One region of the Streptomyces castrisilvae genome, then DNA from elsewhere that is predicted to be linked to it. Evidence: riboswitches for the same ligand, from Rfam matches in the RefSeq annotation. Region 1 holds a riboswitch; the other holds the start of a gene.

Region 1 (7,136 bases):
GACGGTGTCGCCGGGCGCGGGCGCGACCGCTTCCGGAGTCGCCAGAGCCTCCGGGTCATCGGCCACGCCCGGCCCCCAGAAGTCGAGCTGGAGCCCGCGCTCCTCGGGGGTCTGGCCGCCGCGCTGTGCCGAGTAGACGACCGGGATCCCGGCGCGGCGGTAGGTCTCGATGATGCGCGCCGTGTTCTCCAGCATGCCGGTCAGCGGCTGCTCGCCGGGGCGGTAGGCGCTCAGGAAGTGATTCTGCAGGTCGTGTACGAGCAGCACGGCGCGCATCGGGTCGACGGTCCAGCCGACACGGTTCACGGGGAGTTCGTCCGCGCCCGGCAGGGCGTAGGGGGCGATGGCGGGGAGTGCCATGAGGAGGCCTTTCGTGCCGCTCGGGGCGGGCTCAGTGCTGCTCGGCGGAGGGGGAGGCGGGCGCGGACGGGGCCGGTCCCGCGGGGGATTCGGAGCGCAGGCCCTTCTTGCTGACCTTGCCGATTCCGGTCTGCGGGAAGACGTCGACGAACTCGACGAGGTCGGGGATCTTGTACGCGGCGACGCCGCGCTCGCGCACATGCCGTTTCACGGCCAGGGCCCCGAGCGGTCCGGAGTCCTCGCGCAGGATCACATAGGCGAGGGTGCGCTCGCCGAGATACGCGTCGGCCACACCGACCACCGACACGTCGTGCACGGCCGGGTGGGCGAGGATGATGTTCTCGATCTCCTCCGGCGCGACCTTCTCGCCGCCCCGGTTGATCTGGTCCTTCGCCCGGCCCTCGACCACGAGATGCCCGCCCGGGGTGCGGCGCACGATGTCGCCCGTGCGGTAGAAGCCGTCCTCGGTGAACGCCGACCTGTTGTGCTCGGGAGCGCGCCAGTAGCCGCGGATCGTGTACGGGCCCCGGGTGAGCAGGTGCCCGAAGTCCCCCTCGGCCACCTCGTGTCCGGCGTCGTCCACGATGCGGATCTCGTCGTCCTCGGAGATCGGCCGGCCCTGGGTGGTGACCACGGTCTCCTGGTCGTCGTCCAGCCGGGTGTAGTTGACGAGGCCCTCGGCCATGCCGAAGACCTGCATCAGCCGGCACCCGAGCGCGGGCTCCAAGCGGCGGGCCGCCGTCTCGCTGTACTTGGCGCCGCCGACCAGGACCAGCTCCAGGCTGGAGAGGTCCTGCCCGGCGCCCGGGGCGGCCTCGGTCCACAGCAGGGCGAGCGGCGGCACCATGCCCGTCATCGTGACGCGCTCCCGCTCGACGAGGGGGAACGCCGTCGCGGGGTCGGGGCGCGGGCACAGGACGACCGTGCCGCCGGCGTACAGCGTGCCGAGCCAGCCGGGCGAACTCATCGGGAAGTTGTGCGCGGCGGGCAGGACGACGAGGTAGCGGGTGTCCGCGTCGACGCCGCAGATCTCGTTGGAGCCGCGCAGCGAGTAGATGTAGTCGTCGTGTGTACGGGGGATGAGCTTGGGGACCCCGGTGGTGCCGCCGGACAGCTGGAGGAAGGCCAGGTCGTGCGGCTCGGGGCCGTCCTCGGGCGCCGCGGTCTCCTCGCACGGTACGTCGGACAGGGCGGTGTGCTTCCCCGGGTCGCCGACGACGAACACGTGCTTCAGGGTGGGCGTTCGCTCCTGTACGGCGGTCGCCAGCGCGCGGTGGTCGAACCCGGCGTGCCGGTCCGGGATCACGTAGGCGACGGCCTCGGCGAACGAGCAGAAGTAGCCGATCTCCGTCTCCCGGTGGGCGGGCAGCGCGTAGACGGGCAGCGCGCCGATCCGGAAGAGGGCGAAGACGACCTCGGCGAACTCGGCGATGTTCGGCAGCTGGACGACGACCCGGTCGCCCTTGGCTATCCCGCGCGCCCGGAATCCGGCCGCGAGGCGGGCCGCGCGCTCGTCCAGTTCGCGATAGGTCCAGGCGCGGCGCTCGGGGGCCGGGTCGATCAGCGCCACGCGGTCGCCGTGGGCCTCGGCCCGTTCGCGCAGCATGCCGGAGAACGTCTCGCCGCGCCAGTGCCCGGCCGCCCGGTAGCGGGCGGCGAACCCGGCCGGCCAGGTCGGGGCGTCTTCGTGCGGTGCGGTGCTCACAGGGCGGCTCCCACGGCGTTGAGGAACGTACGGAACTTGGCGCCGGTCTCTGCGGTCTCGGCTTCCGGCGAGGACGCGGCGACCACCCCCGCCCCGGCGAACAGCCGCAGCGAGCGGCCCTCCGCCTCGGCGCAGCGGATCGTCACCACCCACTCACCGTCGCCGTCCGCGTCCTGCCAGCCCACCATGCCGGTGTAGGCGCCCCGTTCGAAGGGCTCGGACCGGGCGATGACGGCCCGCGCCACGTCGGTGGGCGTGCCGCACACGGCGGGCGTGGGGTGCAGCGCGGAGGCGAGGGCGAGCGAGGTGGTGGCGGGGTCGGTGAGGGTTGCGGTGACGGTCGTGGACAGGTGCCACATGGCCTCCGTCCGTACCAGCGTGGGCTGTTCGGGCACGTCCAGGCCGGTGCAGAAGGGGGCGAGGGCCTCGCGCACGGCATCGACGACGACGGCGTGCTCGTGGAGGTCCTTGGGCGACTCCAGCAGCGCGGCGGCCCGCCGCACGTCCTCGGCGAGGTCGTTGCTGCGGGGTGCGGAGCCGGCCAGCGGGTTGGCGGTGAGCCGGCCTCCGGTGCGGGCGACGAGGAGTTCGGGGCTGGCGCCGATGAGGGTGCGGCCGGGGCCGCTGGGCACGGCGAAGGTGTAGCCGCCCGGGTCGTGGCGGGCGAGCCGGCGCAGCATGGCGGGCAGATCGAGGTCCTGGGAGGAGGTCAGTTCCAGGGTGCGCGCGAGGACGACCTTGTCGAACTCGCCCGCCCGCATCCGCCGGACCGCCGCGTCCACCGCGGCACCGTAACCGGCCGCCGACGGGACCTCCCGGGTCTGCCAGGTGCCGGGCCCGGCGGCCGGGACGGGCAGGGCGACGAACGGGTCGTCGCGCAGGGCGGATGCCCGGCGCACGGTCTGCGGGACGGCCAGCGCGGCCGGTGCCTGCGGGTCGAAGGGCAGCGAACCCATGACGACCGGCGCCGCGTTCCCGGCCCGCCGGGCGGCGTCCAGGGCCTCCTGTACGCGGACGGCTGGCGGCCGGTCGTCGTGCGGGACCTCGGCGGCGGTGCCGGTGCCGAGCAGGGTGCGGCCGGGCGAGGCGAGGAAGCGGTCCGTGCCGGGCCGGTAGGCGTCCAGGAGTGCGGTGGCCGGACCGGATGAGGGGGAGTGCGGTGGGGCGGCCTGGGGCGGGGCGGAGGGTACGCGCAGTGAGGCAGACATCGTGGTGGTCTCCAGTGGGGGAGGGCTGCGAGCCGCTGTCAATGACGTGGTGCGTGCAGGTCAGGCCCGCAGGGTGGCGCCGCCGTCGACGTAGAGGTCGTGCAGGGTGATGTGGCGGGCGCGGTCGGACACGAGGAAGGCGACGGCCTCGGCGATGTCCGAGGGGTCGGCGATCCGGCCGAGCGGTATGCCCGTGCGGTAGCTCGCCAGGTCCCCGGCGATGACGCGCCGGGCCGCGGGCCCGTCGTCCCGCTCCTCGCCGGCCGGCCACATCCCGCGCTGCATGTCGGTGAGGGTGGAGCCCGGTGACACGGTGTTGCACCGCACGCCCAGGGGCGCCAGCTCAAGGCCGAGGCATTTGGTGAACATGACGGACGCGGCCTTCGACGCGGCGTAGGCCGCCATGGTCGTCCTGGGTATGCCCGCCGCGTTGGAGGCGACCGTGACGATGCTGCCCGCGCCGCGCCCTGCCATCCGGCGCGAGACGGCCCGCGAGACGTGGAACACCCCGTTGGTGTTGACGGCGAACGTCGCCGCCCAGTCCTCGTCCGTCAGCTCGCCGACCGGCGAACAGCGCAGTATCCCGGCGACGTTGACCGCGATGTCGAGTGCGCCGACGGTCTCCTCGGCATCGGCGACGAGGGCCTCCACGGCCGCCGCGTCCGTGACGTCGAGGACCCGCGCGACGACGCTCCCGCCGTGTTCGCGGGCGAGCGCGTCGATGCCTTCGCGGTCCACGTCGGTCGCCAGCACCCGGCAGCCGCGTTCGACGAGGACCCGCACGACCGCCTCGCCTATGCCGCGGCCCGCTCCCGTCACGAGGGCCAGCCGGCCGCTGAGTTCCTGGGCGGTGCTCACTTGACCATCGCCTTCCGGATGTCGTCGCGCACGGAGACGGCCGCCTGCGCGCCGCCGGGGCTCGTCCACCTGGTGCCGTCGATCACGGTCGCCTGGTGGACGCTCACCGCCGTTCCGGTCGCATCCGTCACCCGAGTCGTCGTCGCCTTGCCCGCGTGGGCGGACGCGTCCGGTTTGCCGGACGGCCCGCGGGTGCTCGGGGCGAGACCGCTGAAGCCGGCCGGCGAGACCGCCACGGCCGGGCGCAGGAGACGACGGGAGGAAGGGGTGGGATGCGGCGCCATGGCCTGGGATCTCCGTGTGTATGCGAGGGGCGAGTGGGTCCGGGCGGGCGTTCCGTAGCAACCGACAGGGGAGCGGTACAGAGCGATTGACGTCGTCTCAGGGCAGGGATGTGCCCCGGGAGCCGCCGAAATCCGCTCGGGACACTTAGGTTAGGCTAACCATATGTCGATCGTGCAAGGGGGACGGCCCAAATCAAGGACCCGCTCCAGTGAAATCCTGCTGAGGGAAGGGTGTTTCGTCCGCTGGGCGGCCATCGGGCTCGTACTCCCGCCGCCGCCCCTCGTTCCGCTCTCCCTCGTCATCGGCGCCAGCTCGGCCGGCGGCACCCGGCACCGCCTCACCGGCGAACCGGGCGCCCCGTCGTTGCGGACGTCGGTCGCGCCGTGCCCGCCGGACAGGCCGTCGCCGTCGTGGGCCCCAACGGATGCGGCAAGTCGACCCTGTTGCGCACCACCGCCCGGCTCCGCCGCCCCGCACCGGGCGCGGTGAACGCGTCGGCCGGCTCTCCGGCGGTCAGTGCCGGCGGTGCCGGCTCGCGAGGGTCCTCGCCCGGCGGACGCCGCTCACCCTGCTCGGCGAACCCACCGGCGCCCTCGGCCCCGGCCACGCCATGATGTCCCAATTGCCCACTTATGGATCAAAAGCCAAAAAGGGGCATTTCGGGGGTATTTAATGGTGCCTAAAGGTGTGAACACCGGGTAAATCGCCCCTTTCGGGCGCAGTGGCCAGCGTCACGTTTGTCATCCCTGACGCATGATCCGGTGTCGCGGTTCCCAGACGCGCCAAGAAAGTTGACTTCCGTCGGCGCCGCCGATGATGAGCATTTCCTTTGATTGATCTTGCAAAACAATTGTGATCACCAATTCCGGGCTTGTTCCGGCCGTCGTTTCTCGCTTACGGTCACCGACATCCAATCCGGATGGAACGCCGAATCCTGCCGCCATCCGGGAACCCGACCACTCACGTACGGCAGGAGCGGGGGACCCAGGTTTGCCGCCGGTCCGGTATCCGGAGCGGCTAGGGGTGAAGTCGCCATGTGCGGCCGGACATCTCCAGTCCGAACCCGACAGCTCACCTCGCAGGCGGCGGAGAGGAAATGCGCCATGCCCTTCCCGGGTAAGCACCGTCGTGCCAAGTCCACGTCCCTGACCCGCGGTTTCATCGCCGTGAGCGCGGGCGGAGCCGTTCTCGCGCTCCCCCTGATGACCGCCGGAACAGCTTCCGCGGCCCCCGCGAAGACCGCCGTCACCGAAAAGGCCGCCACCCCGACGTCCGTCGCGGGCAAGGAAATTGCTGTACGCAAGGCCACGCCCACCACCTATTCCGTGGTGTCCGGCGATTCCCTTTACAAGATCGCTCAGGGGCATTCCCTCAGCGGTGGCTGGGAGCGCCTGTACAAGGACAACCGGAACGTCGTCGGCAGCAACCCCGACCTCATTCACCCGGGTCTGAAGCTGACCATCGGTGCCACGTCGCAGGCCGCCGCACCCAAGGCCGCGACGAAGAGCGAATTCAAGGCGGAGACCGCCGAGAAGAAGGCCGACACCACCACGCGGACCGAGAGCGCCGACCGTGCCGACCGCTCGGAGCGCACGACGGTGCCCGTCGCCGAGAAGACCGCCGCGGCCACCGAGACGCAGACGGCCACCGCGTACACCGACGACCTCGACGGCTGGATCAAGGAATCCCTCGCCGTCATGGCCGAGAACGGCATCCCCGGCAGCTACGACGGGATCTACCGCAACATCATCCGCGAGTCCTCGGGCAACCCGTTCGCGATCAACAACTGGGACTCCAACGCTGTCGCCGGCACGCCCTCCAAGGGCCTGCTCCAGGTGATCCAGCCCACCTTCGACGCCTACCACGTGCCCGGCACCTCGATGGACATCTACGACCCGGTCGCCAACATCACGGCCGCGTGCAACTACGCCGCCGCCACCTACGGCTCGATGGACAACGTCTTCGGCGCCTACTGATCTCAGCGGCCCCGCGCTCGGGGCGGAGTCGTGAGCAGGGGTGGAAGGAAGCGACACGCTTCCTTCCACCCCTTTTCGCATGGCTGCCGGCGGGACCGCCCGCCCCGGGGTGCGGCAGCCGGGCAACGCGTGGATGCTGGGATGGTCAGCGTTCCAAGGAGGACAGTCATGAGCATGCTCGACAAGATCAAGGGCATGATCAAGGGGCATCCGGACCAGGCCCGCCAGGGAGTCGAGAAGGGCGGCGACTTCGTCGACAAGAGGACCGGTGGGAAGTACGGCAAGCAGGTCGATTCCGCCCAGAAGAAGCTCAATGACCAACTCGGTGACAGCCACCCGCGCAACGACGAGCGGTAGGCACCGGCACTCCTGAGCGGTGGACGCAGGATCAAGGCGTCCACCGCTCGGGCACGCCCCCGCATGCCCCGTGCCCCCGCCCGGACCGGACGCGTCCGACGTGCGCCGACCGGCACCCCGGGAGCATGCTGGCTGGGTGACCTGGTACGGCGCGGCCGGGCGGACGCCGCTCGGCCCGAGCGACGCCCCGTCCGGGAGACTGCGGGACGGCCGGGCACCGGACGATCTGTCGCTGGTGCTCGCCCAGTCCGTCGTGAACGCCGTCGGAGCCGTCGGCGGACAGGCCGGCGGTGTCTACCTGCGCTCCGGGACCCCCGGCCTGCTGCGGCTCGCCGTTCTGGCGGGACTGCCCGGCCCGCTCTTCCGCCCCTGGTGGCGGATGCACGT
Region 2 (7,136 bases), 2.3 Mb from region 1:
TGTCATGGGTCGAGATGCCGCTCACCTGGGGCCCCATCAACCCCATGAGAGAGCGCCAGCTGTTCTGGTGGAAGCGGGGCGCCTGGCCGCAGATCATGACTCTTCTGGGAGCGGACCGGCAAGGTGTGGAGGCATGCCGGCATCCGACGCTGCCGCAGCTCACTGTCACCGTTCAACCGCGAGGCGGCATGCGGGCGCAGGCGGGGAGTGAGGCCCTCAGTGCCGGGAGGACGCCTTGACGCGGCGGCTTCGGCGCTTCCTCTTGGCTGCCGAACGGGGCATGCGCGAATCAACGAAGATGACACTCTGTCAACTCTGTGACTTTCGCGTGATCTCTGCTGCATCGACTTGTGACTCACGTTCGAGTCCCGCTAGGTTCACCGTTCGACTCACCAGTCGCTTGTCAGTCACACGGAAGGCATCTCCCATGGGCTCCGCGAACGGCAGACACCGTCGCCCTCGTCAGGCACCCGCCATCGTCGTCGCCGCAGGCGTGACCGGCTCGGCCATCGCCATCCCGCTGCTCGGCGCGGCGGGCGCGCACGCGGCGGAGGCGTCGACCTGGGACCGGGTGGCCGAGTGCGAGAGCGGCGGCATGTGGAGTGCCGACCTCGGCAACGGCTCCTACGGCGGGTTGCAGTTCTCGCCGGAGCTCTGGAAGGCGTACGGCGGTGAGTCCTACGCCGAGCGCGCGGACCTCGCCAGCCGGTCGCAGCAGATCGCCGTGGCCGAGAAGGTCCTGGCCGCCAAGGGGCCGCAGGCGTGGCCCAGCTGTGCGGTCGTCTCCGGGCTCACGAAGGACTCGGGCCCGGCTGACACCGGCCCGGGGGCCACGCCCTCCGACAGCCCCTCCCGGAGCGCGGACGCGGGGCTGGACGCCGGTCTGGGCGCCGACCCGGCCGACGACGCGTCCTCGGGGGCGTCCCGCACGCCCTCGGCCTCGGCCTCGGGTGACGCGACCGGCGGGGCCACGGGTGACGCCGCGGACAAGAGCGCGGGCAAGAAGGACGGCAAGGCGGATGGCGGGCAGGACGGCAAGGGGGGCGCCGGGGCGTCCACCTCCCCGTCGGCCGACCCGTCCGGCGCGCCGTCCGCCGACCCCTCCGCCTCCGCCGACCCGTCCACCGCCCCCTCCACCGACCCGTCCGGCTCCTCGGACGGTGCGAGGGAGACGGGCGGCAAGCACCGGGGCACCCCGGCGCCCGACGACACGGCCGAGGCGGACAGCGGCCGCGACACGGGCCGGCACGCCTCGCGGGGTGACGGTGAGGCACGCGACACCGGAGCGCGGGAAGCTGACGGCACGTACACCGTCCGGCCCGGCGACAACCTGTGGGCGATCGCCGAGGCGCAGGAGCTGCCCGGCGGCTGGACCGGGCTGTACGAGGCGAACAAGGACGAGGTCGGCTCCGACCCGGACCTCATCCTGCCCGGCCAGAACCTTGACCTGGGGCTTGACGCCCAGTGACCACGGTCCGATGAACAGCTGAAGACACCCCGATTTTTGGGGGGTTTAAGAGGCCCATGTCCCACTTTTGACCAAGTGAGACATGGGTCTCTTTGCGTGAACTCACGCATCTTGTCCGGGAGGTCCCTCCGCATCCGTTCCGACCTGCGTAAATGAGGGTTCATCGGATGCTCATACGGGATGATTATCCGGTATGTCCATCTTTGAATATGAGGGTTACGTGTGATTACGGTCAGAACCGCTCGCACCGCGGGCCCCGTCGACCGTCACGCCGAATCCTGCCGTCGGTCGAAGGGAACAGACGCGTAAAGCGCCGTAGGCAGGAGCGGGGGACCCAGGTAAGCGCTGGGCCGGATCGTCGGGAGACGATCAGGACCGGCTAGGGGTGAAGTCGCGCCAGAGGCGCGGCCGGGCAACTCACTTGGCCCGAACCCGACAGCTCACCTCGCAGGCGTCGGTGAGGAGAAGTCTCGATGCTGCTCAACAGCAAGGGCAACAAGCACCGTCGCCCGTCCAAGCTCGTCCGGATCGCCTCGCTCGTCGGTGTCACCGGTGCCGCCGTCGCCGTGCCGCTGATGGGCGCGACCGGCGCCTCCGCCGCCTCCGTCGCCACGTGGGACGCCGTCGCCCAGTGCGAGTCCGGTGGCAACTGGTCCATCAACACCGGCAACGGCTACTACGGCGGCCTGCAGTTCTCCCAGTCCAGCTGGGCCGCCGCCGGCGGTACCCAGTACGCGCCCCGCGCCGACCTGGCCACCAAGGCCCAGCAGATCGCCACCGCCGAGAAGCTCCTCGCCATCCAGGGTCCGGGCGCCTGGTCCTGCGCCGGTGCCGGCAACCTGAGCAACGACGGCGTCGACCCGGGCGTCGACACCGGCTCCGGTGCCGCCAAGACCGAGACCGCTCCGAAGCAGGAGTCCGCGCCGGTCCAGAAGTCCGAGCCGAAGAAGACCGAGCGCACCGAGGCGCCCGCCACCAACCGCTCGGACCGCTCGGACACGCCGAAGAAGGCCGAGCGGAAGACCGTCACCACCCCGGCCGGCGGGAAGGTCGAGAAGGGCGACGGCGAGTACAAGGTCGTCGCCGGCGACTCCCTGAGCGAGATCGCCGCCGACCACGGGGTCGAGGGCGGCTGGGAGAAGCTGTTCGAGCTGAACAAGGACATCGTCGAGGACGCCGACCTGATCTACCCGGGTCAGCAGCTCCACCTGACGAAGTAGTCGCGGTCCCTCCTCGCTGACCGCTCAGGCCGCCCCGGCCCGGCGCGCACCTTCCCCCCGTGCGTGCCGGGCCGGGGCATGCCGCTTTTTGTGGTCCGGGCGGGGTGTGATCGTTCAACTGTTGTAGTTACTGGCCAGTAAATATCTGGCGCTATGTCCGGCTGTGCCCGCCCTTGGGTCCTTTTTCGTCCCAGGGTCCGGGCGCCCGGCCGACGCGGACGGCCGGGCCGGTTAGGCTCTTGTCGCAAGGCCGAAGAGACCAAGAGGCCCTGCACCATCAGCGTCATATCCCAGAAGGAGATGCCACGTGCCGTCCATCGACGTCGTCGTAGCCCGGGAAATCCTCGACTCCCGGGGCAACCCCACGGTCGAGGTCGAGGTTGGCCTCGACGACGGCAGCACGGGTCGTGCTGCTGTTCCGTCCGGCGCCTCCACCGGTGCGTTCGAGGCCATTGAGCTTCGCGACGGCGACCCCAACCGCTACCAGGGCAAGGGCGTCGAGAAGGCCGTCCTCGCCGTGATCGAGCAGATCGGCCCGGAGCTCGTCGGCTACGACGCCACCGAGCAGCGCCTCATCGACCAGGCGATGTTCGACCTGGACGCCACGGAGAACAAGGGCTCGCTCGGCGCCAACGCCATCCTCGGTGTCTCCCTCGCCGTCGCGCACGCCGCCTCCGAGGCCTCCGACCTGCCGCTGTTCCGCTACCTCGGTGGCCCGAACGCGCACCTGCTGCCCGTTCCGATGATGAACATCCTCAACGGTGGGTCGCACGCCGACTCCAACGTGGACATCCAGGAGTTCATGATCGCGCCGATCGGCGCCGAGTCCTTCTCCGAGGCCCTGCGCTGGGGCGCCGAGGTCTACCACACGCTGAAGAAGGTCCTGAAGACCAAGGGCCTGTCCACCGGCCTCGGCGACGAGGGCGGCTTCGCGCCGAACCTGGAGTCCAACCGCGCCGCCCTCGACCTCATCGTCGAGGCCATCAAGGAGGCCGGTTACACCCCGGGCAAGGACATCGGGCTCGCGCTCGACGTGGCCGCCTCGGAGTTCTACAAGGACGGCAAGTACGAGTTCGAGGGCAAGTCCCGCTCGGCCGCCGAGATGACCGAGTACTACGAGGAGCTCGTCTCCGCGTACCCGCTGGTCTCCATCGAGGACCCGCTGTACGAGGACGACTGGGCCGGCTGGAAGGTCATCACCGACAAGCTCGGCGCCAAGGTGCAGATCGTCGGCGACGACCTCTTCGTCACCAACCCGGAGCGCCTGGCCCGCGGCATCGAGGAGGGCTCCGCCAACGCCCTGCTCGTCAAGGTCAACCAGATCGGTTCGCTGACCGAGACCCTGGACGCCGTCGAGCTGGCCCAGCGCAACGGCTTCAAGTGCATGATGTCCCACCGCTCCGGCGAGACCGAGGACGTCACCATCGCCGACCTCGCGGTCGCCGTGAACTGCGGCCAGATCAAGACCGGCGCCCCGGCCCGTTCGGACCGCGTCGCCAAGTACAACCAGCTGCTGCGCATCGAGGAGATCCTCGACGACGCCGCGGTGTACGCGGGCCGCTCGGCGTTCCCGCGCTTCAAGGGCTGACACCTCCGCCCGGCCGCCGCGCCCGAGGGCGCCGGCGGCCCGGCGGGGTCAAGTGCCCCGGCCTCCGTCCGTCCCCGCACTCGGTCCCGTACCGTGTGCGGGGACGGACGTGCGTAATGGGGAGGCGGAGACATGGCCGCGAAGGACCGGGACCGGTTCTCCACCGCGACCCGGCTGCGGCTGCTCGGGGAGCAGACCGCCGCCCGCGTCTACCGGTCGCAGAACCGCCGGCAGGCCCGCCGCTCCCGGCTCACCGGCCGGGCCGCCTTCCTGGCCCTGATCGTCTGCTCGCTGATCGTCGCCCTCGCGTATCCGATGCGCCAGTACGTGTCGCAGCGCGACGAGATCTCCGACCAGCGGCGGCTGGCGCGGGAGGCCGAGACACGTACCGAGGAGCTGCGCGACGAGAAGGCGCGGCTCCAGGACGACGCGTACATCAAGCGGCTGGCCCGTGAGCACCTGCACTACCTTCTTCCCGGGGAGACCGGCTACACAGTGGTCGACCCCGACGCGGTCAAGGAGCGCAACGGGCAGCCGGACGAGTCCGGCGGGCCGTGGCACTCCAACCTCTGGGACGGCGTCGACAGCGCCGACCGCGGCTGACGGCCGTCCCCACCCCCGTACCTCTGCAGAACCCGCGGTTCGAGCAGTCCGATCAGAACGCTAGGCAGGCATGGAAACGCCCCCTCCCCAGACCGAGCCCACCGTCCCCACCGAGGCGGACATCGCCGCCTTCCAGCAGCAGCTGGGGCGCCCGCCGCGCGGGCTGCGGGCCATCGCGCACCGCTGTCCCTGCGGTAATCCGGACGTGGTCGAGACGCAGCCCCGGCTGGAGGACGGTACGCCGTTCCCGACGACGTACTACCTGACGTGCCCGCGCGCGGCGTCCGCGATCGGCACGCTGGAGGCGAACGGGGTCATGAAGGAGATGACCGAGCGCCTCGGTCAGGACCCCGAGCTGGCGGCGGCCTACCGGGCCGCGCACGAGGACTACCTCGCGCGGCGCGACGCCATCGAGGTGCTGGAGGGCTTCCCGAGCGCGGGCGGCATGCCGGACCGGGTGAAGTGCCTGCACGTGCTCGTCGGGCACTCGCTGGCCGCGGGTCCGGGTGTGAACCCGCTGGGGGACGAGGCGATCGCGATGCTTCCGGAGTGGTGGCGCAAGGGGCCGTGCGTGGCGCCGTGCGGCGAGCAGGGCACGGACGAGGGCTGAGGGCGAAGACATGACGCGTGTGGCCGCCATCGACTGCGGTACGAACTCGATCCGTCTGCTGGTCGCGGACGCCGACCCGGCCACGGGGGAGCTCGTCGAGTTCGCCCGGCGGATGGAGATCGTGCGGCTGGGGCAGGGCGTCGACCGGACGGGGCGGCTCGCCCCCGAGGCGCTGGAGCGTACGTTCGCGGCCTGCCGTCGGTACGCGGCGGTGATCGAGGAGCACGGCGCCGAGAAGGTCCGCTTCGTCGCCACCTCCGCCTCCCGGGACGCGGAGAACCGGGACGACTTCGTGCGCGGGGTGCTGGACATCCTGGGCGTGGAGCCCGAGGTGATCACCGGTGACCAGGAGGCGGCGTTCTCGTTCGACGGGGCGACCAAGGAGCTGACGGGCCGCGACGACCTGGCGAAGCCGTACCTGGTGGTGGACATCGGCGGCGGGTCCACCGAGTTCGTCGTGGGCGACGACCGGGTGCGGGCCGCCCGGTCCGTGGACATCGGCTGTGTCCGGATGACCGAGCGCCACCTCGTGCGGGACGGCGTCGTCGCCGACCCGCCCCCGGCCGAGGGCGCCGAGGCGATCCGCGCGGACGTCGCGGCGGCCCTGGACCTGGCCGGGGAGAGCGTCCCGATCACCTCGGCGGCCACGCTCGTCGGCCTCGCCGGGACGGTCACCACGGTGGCCGCCATCGCGCTGGACCTCAAGGAGTACGACTCCGAGGCGATCCACCACTCCCGGGTCTCCCTGGAGCAGGTCCGGGAGATCACCGCGCGGCTGCTGGCCTCGACCCACGCGGAGCGCGCCGCGATCGGCGCGATGCATCCGGGCCGGGTCGATGTGATCGCGTCCGGGGCGCTGATCCTCCAGGCCGTGATGGAGCGGACCGGGGCGCGCGAGGTCGTCGTCAGCGAGCACGACATCCTCGACGGAATCGCCTGGTCGCTGGCCTGAGCGGCAGCCCGAGAAGCGCTCATACGTCATCCCGCCCGCCCCTTTGAGTGGGCGGGATGTGCCTGGTGAGGCCCCTTTCGGGCCGCCTCGCGACGAACTTCGTGAACTTCTTCACAAGAGATTGGCCGCCCTGGGCCGGAGTTCTGCTCCGGACGGGTGACGGTGAGGGTGAGCGGGGTCACTCGGGGCCCGTGGGGGAGTGTTCCGGGCGGGTTACGGCCGTGTGGACCGGGAGCGGCACGCCTCCGGGTGCGGGGCTCAAGGGCCAGCTCACAGCTGGTGAACAACGTTCACCGCGGGCACCGGGTTCCCGGCCGTGGCCATGACCTGGGTCACGTGGGCGGCGAACTATAGCAGAGGGTGGCAAGAACCTTGTGAAGGGGCTCACGAGCATGCCCCCCGAACGGGGTGGATACTCGATGGCATGAGCACCACGGAGCGTCCCAGGATCCTCGTAGTAGGCGGTGGGTACGTAGGCCTGTACGCAGCTCGGCGCATCCTCAAGAAGATGCGCTACGGCGAGGCGACCGTCACGGTCGTCGACCCCCGGTCGTACATGACCTACCAGCCCTTCCTCCCCGAAGCTGCTGCCGGCAGCATCTCGCCTCGGCATGTCGTCGTCCCGCTGCGACGCGTGCTGCCCAAGGCCGAGGTTCTCACCGGCCGTGTCACCACCATTGACCAGGACCGCAAGG

The links. Region 1 has a riboswitch for cyclic di-AMP ahead of P8A18_RS02440 (transglycosylase SLT domain-containing protein). Riboswitches for the same ligand answer to the same signal wherever they lie in the genome.
Positions count from the first base shown of each region.
Region 2: another riboswitch for cyclic di-AMP. It lies ahead of P8A18_RS12710 (transglycosylase family protein); the one in region 1 lies ahead of P8A18_RS02440 (transglycosylase SLT domain-containing protein).

Region 1 is NZ_CP120997.1:635,801-642,936, reverse strand. It holds gene P8A18_RS02475 (isochorismatase family protein) at 1-360, opposite strand, end outside; gene P8A18_RS02470 ((2,3-dihydroxybenzoyl)adenylate synthase) at 392-2,065, opposite strand; gene P8A18_RS02465 (isochorismate synthase) at 2,062-3,273, opposite strand; gene P8A18_RS02460 (2,3-dihydro-2,3-dihydroxybenzoate dehydrogenase) at 3,334-4,131, opposite strand; gene P8A18_RS02455 (hypothetical protein) at 4,128-4,415, opposite strand; partial or broken gene P8A18_RS02450 (ATP-binding cassette domain-containing protein) at 4,767-5,029, shown strand; gene P8A18_RS02445 (hypothetical protein) at 5,157-5,360, opposite strand; cyclic di-AMP (ydaO/yuaA leader) riboswitch at 5,332-5,516, shown strand; gene P8A18_RS02440 (transglycosylase SLT domain-containing protein) at 5,520-6,392, shown strand; gene P8A18_RS02435 (antitoxin) at 6,561-6,749, shown strand; gene P8A18_RS02430 (SpoIIE family protein phosphatase) at 6,886-7,136, shown strand, end outside.
Region 2 is NZ_CP120997.1:2,979,927-2,987,062, reverse strand. It holds gene P8A18_RS12715 (transglycosylase family protein) at 428-1,468, shown strand; cyclic di-AMP (ydaO/yuaA leader) riboswitch at 1,770-1,937, shown strand; gene P8A18_RS12710 (transglycosylase family protein) at 1,942-2,688, shown strand; gene eno (phosphopyruvate hydratase) at 2,996-4,276, shown strand; gene P8A18_RS12700 (FtsB family cell division protein) at 4,409-4,879, shown strand; gene P8A18_RS12695 (DUF501 domain-containing protein) at 4,950-5,489, shown strand; gene P8A18_RS12690 (Ppx/GppA phosphatase family protein) at 5,500-6,441, shown strand; gene P8A18_RS12685 (NAD(P)/FAD-dependent oxidoreductase) at 6,866-7,136, shown strand, end outside.